Regions from separate parts of the Lysinibacillus sp. G01H genome, predicted to be linked through region 3. Evidence: riboswitches for the same ligand, from Rfam matches in the RefSeq annotation. Region 3 holds a riboswitch; each other region holds the start of a gene.

Region 1 (4,200 bases), 1.3 Mb from region 3:
ACTTCTCTGATGAAGTGGATTTTTCCATTGTTGAATAAAGATCATGTCACTAGAAAAAGACCTTTTAGAAAAGTGATGGGTGACAGCACCTCTCGATAAAATGAGTAGTGAACACCTTTGCTAAAAAGTGAGTGGATTGTAGCGATAGCGGAGGAAGCGGCTCGCCCACAGGAAAGCAAGTAGCCTGCATTAGAAATTCTATGGATATTTTTGTTTTCAACACTATGTAAAGTGGCTGGGTCAAAAGTGTTTCAGCCAACAAAAATACCGAACTATCCACTGAAATGCTCACGAAGTGTTTTGGAATAGTTCGGTTTTTCTAGTTGTCATGTTTTGTTAATTTAGAGATTATTTAGCTTATGTTCCAGCCTTTTTCTCATTATCGATTTATCCAATAAAAAGCACCAGGACAAACTAATGTTTCCTTTGTTCGTTTAGGATCCTTTAATGTCACACCAAATGGTCCCTCTTTGACATGGCCAAGTGTCATTGCCATCGCACTCTCTTCCTCATAGAAATCTAAACGCATATTCGGTAGCTGTAGTGACATATACTGCTCATACTGCGTAGGCACTGGTAGCTGTAACACCTCTTGCCACAGTTTTACTGTTGCCTGCATGTCCTTGACGTAGAATTGGACGGATTCCATCGTGATAGCCTGTTTTACATCAATGGCACCACTTGCCTTTAATTGAACCAAACGCTCTTCATTTTCCTCCGCCCATTCAATTAAAAATGGAAAATCAATTGGCAGATCTGGCTTACCAAAATGCAGTAGCTTCCATTCTACCACCGTGCCATCTGGTCTTGTTCTGCTACATGCATCTGGTCCATATACTTCATAGCCCAATGCTCGCAAGCGTCGACCCTCTTCGTCAATATTTTTTGTGCGCAGAGCAATTCGAGAAAATCCCTGGCGCTCTTGATCACGTTTAAACGTATAATGTAGGGAATATGGGTATTGTGCCGCTTGCTCAAATAAATCACGATCATAGATAGCAATTTGTTCAATGTAGCTTAAGCCAAAGTAGCTTAACGTATTATAAGTCCCCCACATCGTGTGCTGCCCACCATTCACTGTATGGACATTTCGTTTATTGAAGAAAACCTTTATATTTTCTGGTGACTCCACTTGATGAACCAGATGATCAAAATATAAAGTCATGGCCATTCCCCTTTCTTTCCCCATTACCTTTACCTGTATGTTTGATTAGTTTAAAATTTACTCAAGAAAAGGAGTTACTAGTAGGATATGAAAAAAAGTTTCGTTTACCTACAAACTCCGTTCACTAATTTCATAAAGAGGTGATTTGAATGACAGATTTAGTAGCTGCTTTTAAATTGGCATTAGGTAATTATCCTACAGGCGTAACAGTTGTCACGACATGTCATGACACAAAACCGATTGGCTTAACCGTCAATTCCTTTGCATCTGTTTCAATCGACCCGCTCCTTATTTTGTGGTCACTCGATAAAAAATCTCAGCTCCATCCCTATTTCACGACTGCGCCAAATTTTGCGGTCAATATTTTAGCGAGTGATCAAGAGCATTTATGTACACTATTTGCTAGTAAAATCCCTGATCGCTTTGCACAAGCATCATGGTCAACTTCCTCTTTAGGACTACCGATTTTACATGATACCGCAGCTAATTTACAATGTAAAACATTTCAGCAAATCGATGCTGGCGACCATACCATTTTTATTGGGCAGGTCGTAGACATTACAAATGCTCAAAAAGAGCCTTTGCTGTATCATCGCCGTCATATCGGTCCCATACCAAAAAGCTTTTATAGCTAGCCTTTACACAAAAAAAGGCCACTTGTAAGCACAGGAAATCCTTCATGCTTATAGGTGGCCGTTTGACATAAGTTCTACTGAAATCATTGTTATTTTTTCTGCGGAAATCTCTGCTTTTCAAGCCTATTAATTTGCACAATCACACCATCTTGAATCGTAATATGCACTTCACCAAATTCAAGATTTTGAATCGCCTTCGCAATTGCCTCTAGTTTCTTATCATCTACTTTTACTGACTGAGCCATACGATACACCCCTTCTTTTTTATCCTTATTGTTCATAAAGAGGCCAACGCATCAAACTGATTGATAGCCCCTCCTATCTCTCAGACACCATCTGTTGGATTTGGCACCTGTTTTTCGGTTGCCGAGGCTTCATTGGGCCAAGTCCCTCCACCTCTCTTGATAAGAGTACTGCGTTTCTTGAAAATAATTCTATAATTCTGCTATAGGAATGTCAATACAAAATATTAGAAAACCTAGCTGAATACTATGCAATATGTCGTTTAGATTAAAAGACTCCCTTTACCTAAAGTATTTTATGCCTAGTCAGTGAGAAATAGATGGCAATCCATTAATTTATTACAAGCTCCATTTCCTCATCATGAATTCAAGTGGGCCTCGATGATGTTTAGCCCTCCACCATACAGAAACAACGACACATCCTAAAAAATAACAGCAGGCATACAGCATGGAAAAAGCAAGTGTTTGGTTCTCCAGCCTTTGGCAAACAATTAGTATTCCAATGCCTATAACAACATGGCCAACATAATGCGTTAAAGACATTTGTCCTGTTAATATGAAAGATTGAATTACTTTATTTTTACATGTCTCTACAAGATAGATGGAGCCCACGATGATGACAATAGCCGAAGCCGAATTAGATAGGACATACATCACATTCGGTGGAATCGGTCCTGTATCAAATAAATACAATGCACTCTCTACATCTAATAAATGAATGGTTGTCAGCTTAATGAATAACCTTGAACAAGCCTCAGTCATGATAACTAGCAATAAACCTGTCACCAGTAAGTTTTTTCTTAATGTATGATTTGTTAAATCTAATGTGCCCATTACCATACCTATCAGAAAGAAGCAAATCCAGGGGAATAGAGGGTGATAGCCATTAAACATCAAATTTCTTATAAATCCTGCTGGTGTCCAAAAATCAAGATACTCTAGTAACACATATGTTGGATGCCAACCAGCAAGGTAACTAAATTGAATTTGGAGCCATTGTGAAAGGATAAGGATGGCACCAATTATGAAGATCATCATTTTCTTGGATTGGGCAATCAACCAAGCAGCAACAAACATATACACGCCATAATAATGTAATATATCTCCCGTCCAGCCGATCGCATACAATATTATCCCTATCGTAAATAACAAAAGCGCCCTCTTCCACAAAGTAAGTCGATTCTGACGAAGAAGGATTGGGTCCTTACTCTCTCTAGCTTGACGAGTCATGAAGGCTGTCCCTATCCCTGCTAGCATGACAAATACGGCCGAAGCACGTCCCTCGAAAAGATGTTGGAAGGCAATTAACCATCTTGAACCATTCGTTGTAGAACCTGTTATGACGCCAAAATTGACAATGAACATGCCAAGCATGGCGAGAGCTCTTGCAAAATCAAGACCTTCAATGCGCCGATCATTATTTCCCTTTATCATTTTTGCCCCCTTGAATAACGCTATGTACTGCCTCCTTCCAAATAGCCCGATAGTTCAATTGGTTGCCTGTTAACATGAAATTACCGATATTATCATAGACCAGGGCTAGCATCTGGGCCTTCGCTTCTAGATGGGGAGTATCCTCTAGCACTCCTAGCTGTACGCCATATCGTAGGATAGCAACAAAGCTGGTTAAAAAGCTGGTTTCTAGCTCTACTAATTGTCTTTTATAGTTTTCATCGCGAGCTGCTAATAGTACATATTGATTAAATATTTTATTAAAATAAGGGTCCTTGTCCTGTGCCTCAATAGAATTATAGCCTAGCTTAAGTAATTCCTCCTTAAAATTAGCGGAAGAAAGCTCTTTATAATCCACAGCGACATCATGTTGAATTTCTTTATATAATTCATCAAATATGAAAGCAATTAATTGATCTTTTGATTGAAAATAATAGTAAATGGCTGGTTTTGAAATACCGACCTCTGTAGCAATCATTGCTAAGCTTGTTTTTTCAAACCCATTTTCCGCAAACATCCCATAAGCAATTTCTATAATCTTTTGAAAAGTTTGTTCTTTATTTCCCATTATTACCCTCCTTTTTTACCGACCGTTAAGTAAATATTATAGGATCCTATCCTTTTAGACAAGAAAAAACTGTGTAGAAATGTTTCTCTACACAGTTCACATTTATTGATTTTGTAAATACAACATTAAAGCTTCTGC
Region 2 (4,200 bases), 660 kb from region 3:
GTATGTAGGAGTAGGAATTGCTATGGGAAATGGTAGTAAAGCTCTAAAAAGAGCTGCCAATTTTGTTACAAAGAAATCTACGGATGGCGGTATCAATTTTGCTTTACGTCAGCTTCAAGTCATTTAGAGCGCTGAGGTTACACTATATATAGCAGGTAGATTTTAATAAATTTTAGGTGGGATGATTTATGGCACATCACGTGCAGTCTCTAATTGAACATTACGGATACTTTGGGATTATCGTGATTCTAATTGGAGGTATTGTTGGGGTGCCACTTCCTGATGAGGTGTTTCTAACTTATGTAGGCTATAGTGTTTACCGAGAAAGTCTTGAACACATTCCTGCTTTGGTCAGTGCAATGATTGGTGCGGTTGGAGGCATTACCTTAAGCTACTATATTGGTTATCGTTTTGGCTTACCGTTATTGCAGAAATATGGCCCTAGAATTCATATTACAGAGCAAAAAATTGACTTTACGAAAAAGATGTTTACAAAAATAGGACCTACCCTATTATTAATTGGCTATTTTATTCCAGGGGTACGCCATTTGACAGCATATATTGCGGCTATTAATAATTATCCTTATAGAAAGTTTGCGCTTTTTGCCTATATAGGGGCATTTATCTGGACGTTCACATTTATATCATTAGGAAAGATGCTTGGAGAGAAATGGCGATTTGTTGGATACTATTTAACTCATTATAGTATCTATCTTATCCTTTTATTTATTGTAGGGATGCTCATTGCTTACTTTTTATTCAAAAAAAGAAATGGACAAACATAAAAGTCGGTATACGCTATACCGACTTTTATGTTATGGCAAAATAGCAAATGAGCGCACAGGGAAGCCAGATGCTTTTTCTGGCTTAGGTACGATATTGAAGATGATAGCACCTTTCGCAGGTAGCTTGTCTAAATTAGTCATTAGCTCAATTTGATAGGTGTCTTGGTCAAGCACAAAATATTCGCCCTCTAGCTTGCCATTTTTACGAAAATCAGCAGCAGAGTCCGTATCGAATGTTTCATGACCAATTGCGCTTACCTTACGTTTTGTTAGTAAAAACTGTAAAGCTTCTAAACCCCAGCCAGGGATATGGTTATGTCCATCTGCATCCTTATTACTGAAAGCCTCTTTATCTGGCCAGCGCTTACTCCAATCTGTACGTAATGCAACAAATGTTCCTGCTTCAATTTCTCCATGCTTGTCCTCAAAATTAAGAATATCTTCTACACTTAATGTAAAATCATGGTTGCTCGCAGCCTCTTGTGATTTATCAATAACAACAAGGGGGAGAACAAGCTCTTTTAGTTCTAATTCTTCTAAGTAGCGAGTATCTCGCACAAAATGAATGGGTGGGTCGATATGTGTGCCATATTGACCAGGGAACGTGAATTGTTGAGCGAAGAAACCATCCTTATGAGAAAATAATGTTTCAAATTTAGCGTCCTCAAACATAAAAAAATGTGGTGAATTAGGGCCGAAAGTATGTGTTAAGTCAACCCACTGTTTCGATTTTAATAATTCCAATGCTTGCAAAAGTTCATTAGACATCGATTTCCCTGCTTTCTGTAAAAAATAGTGGTAAATAAAAAAGGAGTCCCCTAATAGAAGAGGACTCCTGCTTGAAACAACGGTAGTTCTTCTTCTCATCTTCAAGGCTGATCATTTTGCCAATTGGAATTAGCACCATACTGTTAGCTGGTTGCTGAGACTTCATCGGGCCAATCCCTCCGTCTCTCTTGATAAGAAAAGTAATATAAGAATTTTCAGAAATAACAATACAAACACTTTAGCATAGTTTTTTATAGTTTACAAGTTCACTAGGAATTTTCACCAATTCAAATTTAAGGTGACGCCACAACAATCATTATCAATAAGACGTATTATAAAACTGTCTGGTGTATAGTTTGTTTCAAATTTCACCGTAATGCCTGTTGATGTGATTAATTTTTCAACCTCTGTTTTATTTGAAAGTTGAGCAGCATTCATTAAATCATGTGCGAATTGTTGGGAGCTATCTATTTTATCCGTAAGTAATTGGGCTTGCTGCATCATCGCCTTCATCCGTGATGCTGAAGCTTTTAATTTGTGTGTATCGACAGGTGGAAAAGGATTATTGGTCGGCATTGCTAGGTGTTGCGAAAAGGGTCTAATGGCAAAATGATTAGCGATAGGCGATGTTGGATAATGATAGGGATGCACAAAATACGGATAAGGATTGTAATACAAGGTCATTCCTCCTATCCTATAACTGATAACTTATCTTATGTAGCCAAACGGCTTTCGGTGTTATTAGCAGTGCAATGTTTGTCCTAAACATTTAAAAAGGAAGCTAAAGTAAGCTTCCTTTTAGCCAAGTACATTCAAGACATCATCAATTTTTTTACTATGTGATAAAATGCCATAATTCATCCATGTTAAAAAGTCTACTTCATAGATACAGTTGCTTTTAACGGCAGCTAGGTTTTTCCAAGTAGGAGTTTTTAAAATAGCACGTTCCTCATTTTCATAAATGGAATGTTGTTTATCAAAGGTAATAAATAAATGATCAGCATCTAATTGCAACAATTGAGCAAATGTCAGTTGAACTTTACGTTGATTGTGCGGAATACTCCATACTAGTGAATGTGGCATTAAACCTAAGTCACGATATAAAATGGGGCCCGTATAGCCACATTCAGGGCCCGCGTATAGAGTAATGCCAATGGCTGAAATACGGAGAAATGCCACACTTTGCCCATAAACAGATTTGCTAAGAATTCCTTTTGCTTGTTGTACTTTATCTTCATATTGTAGGATTACGTCTTGCATCAAAGAGGTTTTTCCTGTTAGATCTGCAATTTTAAATAAAGTAGATTGCCAATTCTCTCCGGGGTGTGAGAGGTGGCAGACGGGGGCTACCTCATCTAAATGATGAAAGGATTCCCAACGCTCTATACCAGAATCTAGCATAATTAAAGTTGGCTTATAGTAAAGGAGTCGATCTATTTCTCTATTTTGTACATCGATATCTGGCACTTCCTGTAGACCTAAATAGTCTTGTTTTCCCCATTTTGAATGACTGAATTGAGCAATTGGCGTAATCCCAAGGGCAACAAAGAAATCTTCTAAGAATGGTGCAAATACACGTAGATGGCTGCCTTGATTTCTTCGATATTGTCCTGGAGAGATGCCGACATGTTCTTTAAAACGACGATTGAAATAATACTCATTATTAAATCCGACAGATTGGCTAATTTCAAATACTCGATCATTTGTTGTCATTAATAGTTGCTTAGCTTTTTCAATACGAATGTTAGTTAAATAGTGAAGAGGAATTTGTCCCGTAATATCTTTAAAAATACGCGTATAATTCCATCTTGGTACGTCAGCGAGCTGTGCTAGCTGTTCAACCGTCCACTCCTTTTCATAATGTTTATGTAAATGGTTAATGGATTGTTCAACAGATTGGCGATCATTTTTTTGCATCTGCTTGGGTATGGTTTGATGTAAGAGCAATAACATCAGTTCTTGAAAGTGCACATGCTGTTCAAAAATCGTGTGTTCATCCTCTGCTAACCGGTTCTGATAGATGACTTCTAGCAGTCTATGACATTGTGAAAAGGGGAGAAGATGTCGTTCGCTGATACTTGTAAAATGGCTATGTGAATTCTGACTATTACTGAGATTGACAATGTTGAATTGTAATTGATAAAAACAAAGGTGCTCACTTTGAATGTGGATACTAACCGTGTTATTTGGCGGTATCAATATGCACTTTTCTTCACTAAAATGAATGGTGTCATGATCTATTTCTAGCTTTCCGCTACCATTCATTACGATGAAAAGTGTATAGAAATCACTACTAATCAATAACTTTTTTGATGATTGAATTGCATAAGAGATATTTTGTAACGTATAAACATGTGTTAAGTTACCCATTGATAATTCACCCCTTTTTGTTGAATTGGCATAACAACACAAAGAAAGCCCTCATTAAGAGCGTTCTTCATGTTGTTGAAAAAGATCATATGACTAGTAGAAAAAGCCCATTTAGCAAGGCAAGGGGTTGATTTCCGCTCCTCCAGCGTCCTTTCCAGGGGGCGTCCGATGAGCCGCTTCACTCACTTACGTTCGCTCCAGGGTCTCATCTGTGACGCTAAATCCCCTTGGAGTGACGCTGGCTCCACTCCAATCAACTATGCTGCTAACGTGTCTT
Region 3 (4,200 bases):
TAATCTCTTCTTCTGTAAAATTTGGTATTGCATATGTACGTTCCACTAATTGAAATGTACCATACTTCAAGTAAAACTCTGTCGCAGGAAGTGAGATATGGCTCACACCATACTGTTCATATGCCTCAAATACTTCCTTAACAGCAAAGTCTTCTTCAGTAAAAACACGTTCTTGAAATGCTGTATGACCAAATACTTCCTGCCATTTTCTTTCAACTGATGTAAGAAGGTGTTGAATGGATTTATTGTTGACAAATACATGCCCTTCATTTAGCTCATATATTAGATAGGATACAATGTTTTGCGCACTATAGATGTTACCCATTTTAAACACTCCTTTATCATCAGTTTTTGGGAAGAGTAGTCACTGGCTAGGCAACTACCCTTCTATATATTCAAAAGTGGGGGAGCACTTATGAAAACATTAACCTTTTTTCTAAAGAATTTTCGTACTGTTAACTTATTTCCTAGTATATACCATGGATTTAATAAAATCAACAATACATATAAAATTACTTGGTATTTTTTTATAAGGTTCTGATAATTAACGGGTGCAATAATAGGTTGATGTAGCAACGTTTAACGCATTACCAAATGAGGCTAATCGAATGAGAAAATACGTAAACGCCACAACATTCTACCATTTGCTTTAAACTTTAAGCTTCTACTGTTTGTTCAGTTGTTGTTGCCTGTGTAATGGCTTGATCTAAATCAGCAATAATATCCTCTACTGCCTCTAAACCGATGGATAAGCGAATGAGCGACTCGGTTACACCAGCTTGAACTAATTCTTCTGCTGATAGTTGCTGATGTGTAGTGGAAGCTGGATGAATAATTAATGACTTTGCATCACCTACATTTGCTACATGTGAAAATAATCTCACGCTATCAATAAGCTTTCTCCCAGCTTCTCGTCCACCCTTGATGCCAAATGTAAGCACTGAACCGAAGCCATTTCTTAAATATTTTTTTGCTAACCCATGTGTCGGAAAATCTTCTAGGCCGTTATAATTTACATACTCCACAGATGGGTGGTTTTGTAAATACTTAGCCACTGCCAACGCATTTTCATTGTGTTTAGGGATACGCAGATGAAGCGTTTCTAACCCTTGCAATAAATTAAAGGCAGCATCAGCACTTAGTGTTGGACCAAAATCACGTAATAATTGTACACGTAGCTTTGTAGCAAAGGCAGCAGAAGCAGTATCAATTCCATAACGTAACCCATGGTAAGAGGCATCTGGTTCAGTAAAACCAGGGAATCGACCGCTAGTCCAATCAAACTTACCAGCGTCTACAACAACGCCCCCTAAAGTTGTACCATGACCTCCTATCCATTTAGTTGCTGAATGAACCACAACATCTGCACCGTATTCAATAGGTGTAGAACCGTAAGGAGAAGCAAACGTGCTGTCAATAATTAATGGTAGACCATTATCATGTGCAATTTTAGCTACTGCTTCAATATCTAAAACCTTTAAGCTTGGATTACCATAAACCTCTGCAAAGACAGCTTTTGTTTTATCAGTAATCGCCGCATTGAAATTCTCTGGATTTGTTTCATCTACAAAAATTGTTTTAATACCGTAGTTTGGTAATGTGTTAGCAAATAAATTATACGTACCACCATATAAAGAACTAGCTGCTACTATCTCATCACCAGCTCCAGCTAGATTTAAAATGGAAAATGCGATAGCTGCTGCACCAGATGAAAGTGCTACTGCTGCTGTTCCACCTTCCAATAAAGCCACACGTTTTTCAAACACATCAACTGTTGGATTAGTAATTCTTGTGTAAATGTTCCCTGCTTCCTCTAAGGCAAAAAGACGTTGCGCATGAGCAGTGTCTTTAAATACGAAAGCAGTTGAGCGATAGACTGGAACTGTGCGAGAACCCGTCACTGGGTCTGGCTCTTGACCACCATGCAACAGCAATGTTTCTGGTTTAAAATTTGTCATTGTGTACCTCCAAATGGTTATTTTTTTACGATGGTACCGGAGATGAGGAGGATTTTTCTGTAGAAAACAAAAACCCTCTTCAGCTAAGAAGAGGGTTGCGGTTGCAAGTTTTCCTCCCCTTATCTGCCAGATCCAAGTAAGAATCTGTAGGAATTAGCACCTTAGTAAGCTCATTGCTTACTGGTTGCCGGGCATCATAGGGCCTATCCCTCCGCCGCTCTTGATAAGAGTATGAGATTCAATTTCCATCGTTGTTACACAGTATAAACATAGAGTTTTTTTCTGTCAACATGTAAATTTTATTTTTTCCGAAACTTCTGTCTGCTCTTATACGTAATATGAACGCATACACTATTTTAGAAAAAATTTTGAGAGGAGTATTTTTATGGTAAAGGCCGTGATCATTTTTCTTATGATTGGCTATTTAATAGGCTGTATTCACGGCTCTAAAGTGGCTCAATTTTTATCGGGGGTTGATTTAAAAAAGGCTGGGCACGGTAATGCTGGTGCCTCTAATGCTACTCTTTCCCTTGGTTGGAAATATGGCGTTTTAGTTGCCCTCATCGATATAGGCAAAGGTGTTGTGGCTATTATAGGTGCGCATTTTTATCTAGCTGACGCCATTCATTTAACAGAAGAACAAATTTGGCTGCTTACTTATATAATGGCTGCTGGGGTTATTTTAGGTCATAATTTCCCATTCTACATGGGCTTCAACGGGGGGAAAGGAACTGCCTCCATCATTGGTATTTTACTTGCTGTTGATTGGAAGATTGGTTTATTTGCACTTATTTTATTTGTTATTTTATCCTTTGCAACAAATTATTTAATTGTTGGTGTTCTAGAATTTTATCTCGTGTTTTGTACAGCAACTTATTTATGGATTCCTGGCATTGGCCCAACCATTATAGCTCTTCTTCTTTTTGGCATAGCCATTATCCTGCACCTTGAAAATATTAAACGATTAGTCATTGGCACAGAGCCTAAAGTAACTTCTGCCTTTAAGAAAAAGAAATAATATTTTTTGGATATTTTTGTATTATTTGTGACCATGTATTTTCTCTTTATCTACTCATATTGCTGTAAAAAACACAATTTTCACATAGATTTTTTTCTACAATAAAATCGACATATTCTTATCTTAATAAAACATTATACAGGCCGATGTTATGGATAATGATCGTCATTTTTATCGTAGAAAGGATGAGAAAATATGTCTTCCCCAAAGCAAGCAGCTACAAAATTTAATTTAAAGCCACTGTGGATTGGCTTGGCATTCGCGTTACTAATCATTATTACCTTTTTACCTAATAATGGTGATTTACCTATAGCTGGGCAACGAGCTTTAGCCATTTTAGCTTTTGCAGTCATCCTTTGGGTTACAGAGGCCGTTTCATATCCTGTGAGCTCGGCCATGATCATTGCGCTAGTAACTGTTTTACTAGGACTCGCTCCGTCAATGGAGGATCCAACTACAGAGCTAGGAACAGCTAGCGCATTAAAATTATCTTTAAGCGGCTTTAGTAATTCTGCCGTTGCTTTAGTAGCAGCAGCTCTTTTTCTAGCGGCAGCAATGCAAATTACTAATCTACATAAACGACTTGCTCTTTGGATTCTTTCATTGGTAGGAACGAAAACAAAAGCTATCGTATTTGGCGCTATTTTAGTCTCTATCGTCCTCGCATTTTTTGTACCTTCTGCTACAGCACGTGCTGGCGCAGTAGTACCGATATTGCTTGGAATGGTGGCAGCTTTTGGTTTACCACGTGATAGTCGGCTTGCTGCCTTATTAGTTATTACTTCGGTACAAGCAGTTTCCATTTGGAATATCGGTATTAAGACTGCAGCAGCTCAAAATATGGTGGCTTTAAACTTTATCCAAGAGCAATTTAATGTGGATATTTCATGGGGTGCTTGGCTACTTTATGCCGCCCCCTTCTCAATTATTATGTCTATCTTTTTATTTTTCATTATGATTGCTTTAATTAAACCTGAGACTAGCAATATCGAAGGTGGTAAAGAGGTCATCAAAAAACAGCTTGCAGAGCTTGGCCCATTAAAGGCTCCTGAAATTCGTTTAATCATTACATCCGTAGTTTTACTATTTTTCTGGGCAACTGAAGGAAAGCTACATCCATTTGATACGACAACAGTCACAATTATTGCTATCGCTATTCTATTAATGCCTAAAATCGGTGTGTATTCGTGGAAGGAAGTTGAGCCTCATATTCCATGGGGAACA

The links. A riboswitch is a leader RNA that binds a small molecule or an ion and turns the genes downstream of it on or off. The one in region 3 is predicted to bind S-adenosylmethionine.
Region 1: another riboswitch for S-adenosylmethionine. It lies ahead of PSR12_RS08120 (YezD family protein); the one in region 3 lies ahead of PSR12_RS01865 (O-acetylhomoserine aminocarboxypropyltransferase/cysteine synthase family protein).
Region 2: another riboswitch for S-adenosylmethionine. It lies ahead of PSR12_RS22375 (cyclase family protein); the one in region 3 lies ahead of PSR12_RS01865 (O-acetylhomoserine aminocarboxypropyltransferase/cysteine synthase family protein).

Annotation. Positions count from the first base shown of each region.
Region 1 covers NZ_CP118397.1:1,673,383-1,677,582, reverse strand. Annotated here, with positions in the region: gene PSR12_RS08130 (VOC family protein) at 380-1,165, opposite strand; gene PSR12_RS08125 (flavin reductase family protein) at 1,315-1,800, shown strand; gene PSR12_RS08120 (YezD family protein) at 1,890-2,045, opposite strand; SAM riboswitch class I at 2,116-2,211, opposite strand; gene PSR12_RS08115 (DUF418 domain-containing protein) at 2,382-3,476, opposite strand; gene PSR12_RS08110 (TetR/AcrR family transcriptional regulator) at 3,460-4,062, opposite strand; gene PSR12_RS08105 (phosphopantothenoylcysteine decarboxylase domain-containing protein) at 4,165-4,200, opposite strand, start outside.
Region 2 covers NZ_CP118397.1:4,404,088-4,408,287, reverse strand. Annotated here, with positions in the region: gene PSR12_RS22385 (Cof-type HAD-IIB family hydrolase) at 1-127, shown strand, start outside; gene PSR12_RS22380 (DedA family protein) at 189-785, shown strand; gene PSR12_RS22375 (cyclase family protein) at 816-1,553, opposite strand; SAM riboswitch class I at 1,646-1,751, opposite strand; gene PSR12_RS22370 (YuzC family spore coat inner layer protein) at 1,833-2,237, opposite strand; gene PSR12_RS22365 (helix-turn-helix domain-containing protein) at 2,352-3,923, opposite strand.
Region 3 covers NZ_CP118397.1:377,065-381,264, reverse strand. Annotated here, with positions in the region: gene PSR12_RS01870 (hypothetical protein) at 1-325, opposite strand, end outside; gene PSR12_RS01865 (O-acetylhomoserine aminocarboxypropyltransferase/cysteine synthase family protein) at 657-1,958, opposite strand; SAM riboswitch class I at 2,075-2,188, opposite strand; gene PSR12_RS01860 (glycerol-3-phosphate acyltransferase) at 2,344-2,976, shown strand; gene PSR12_RS01855 (SLC13 family permease) at 3,172-4,200, shown strand, end outside.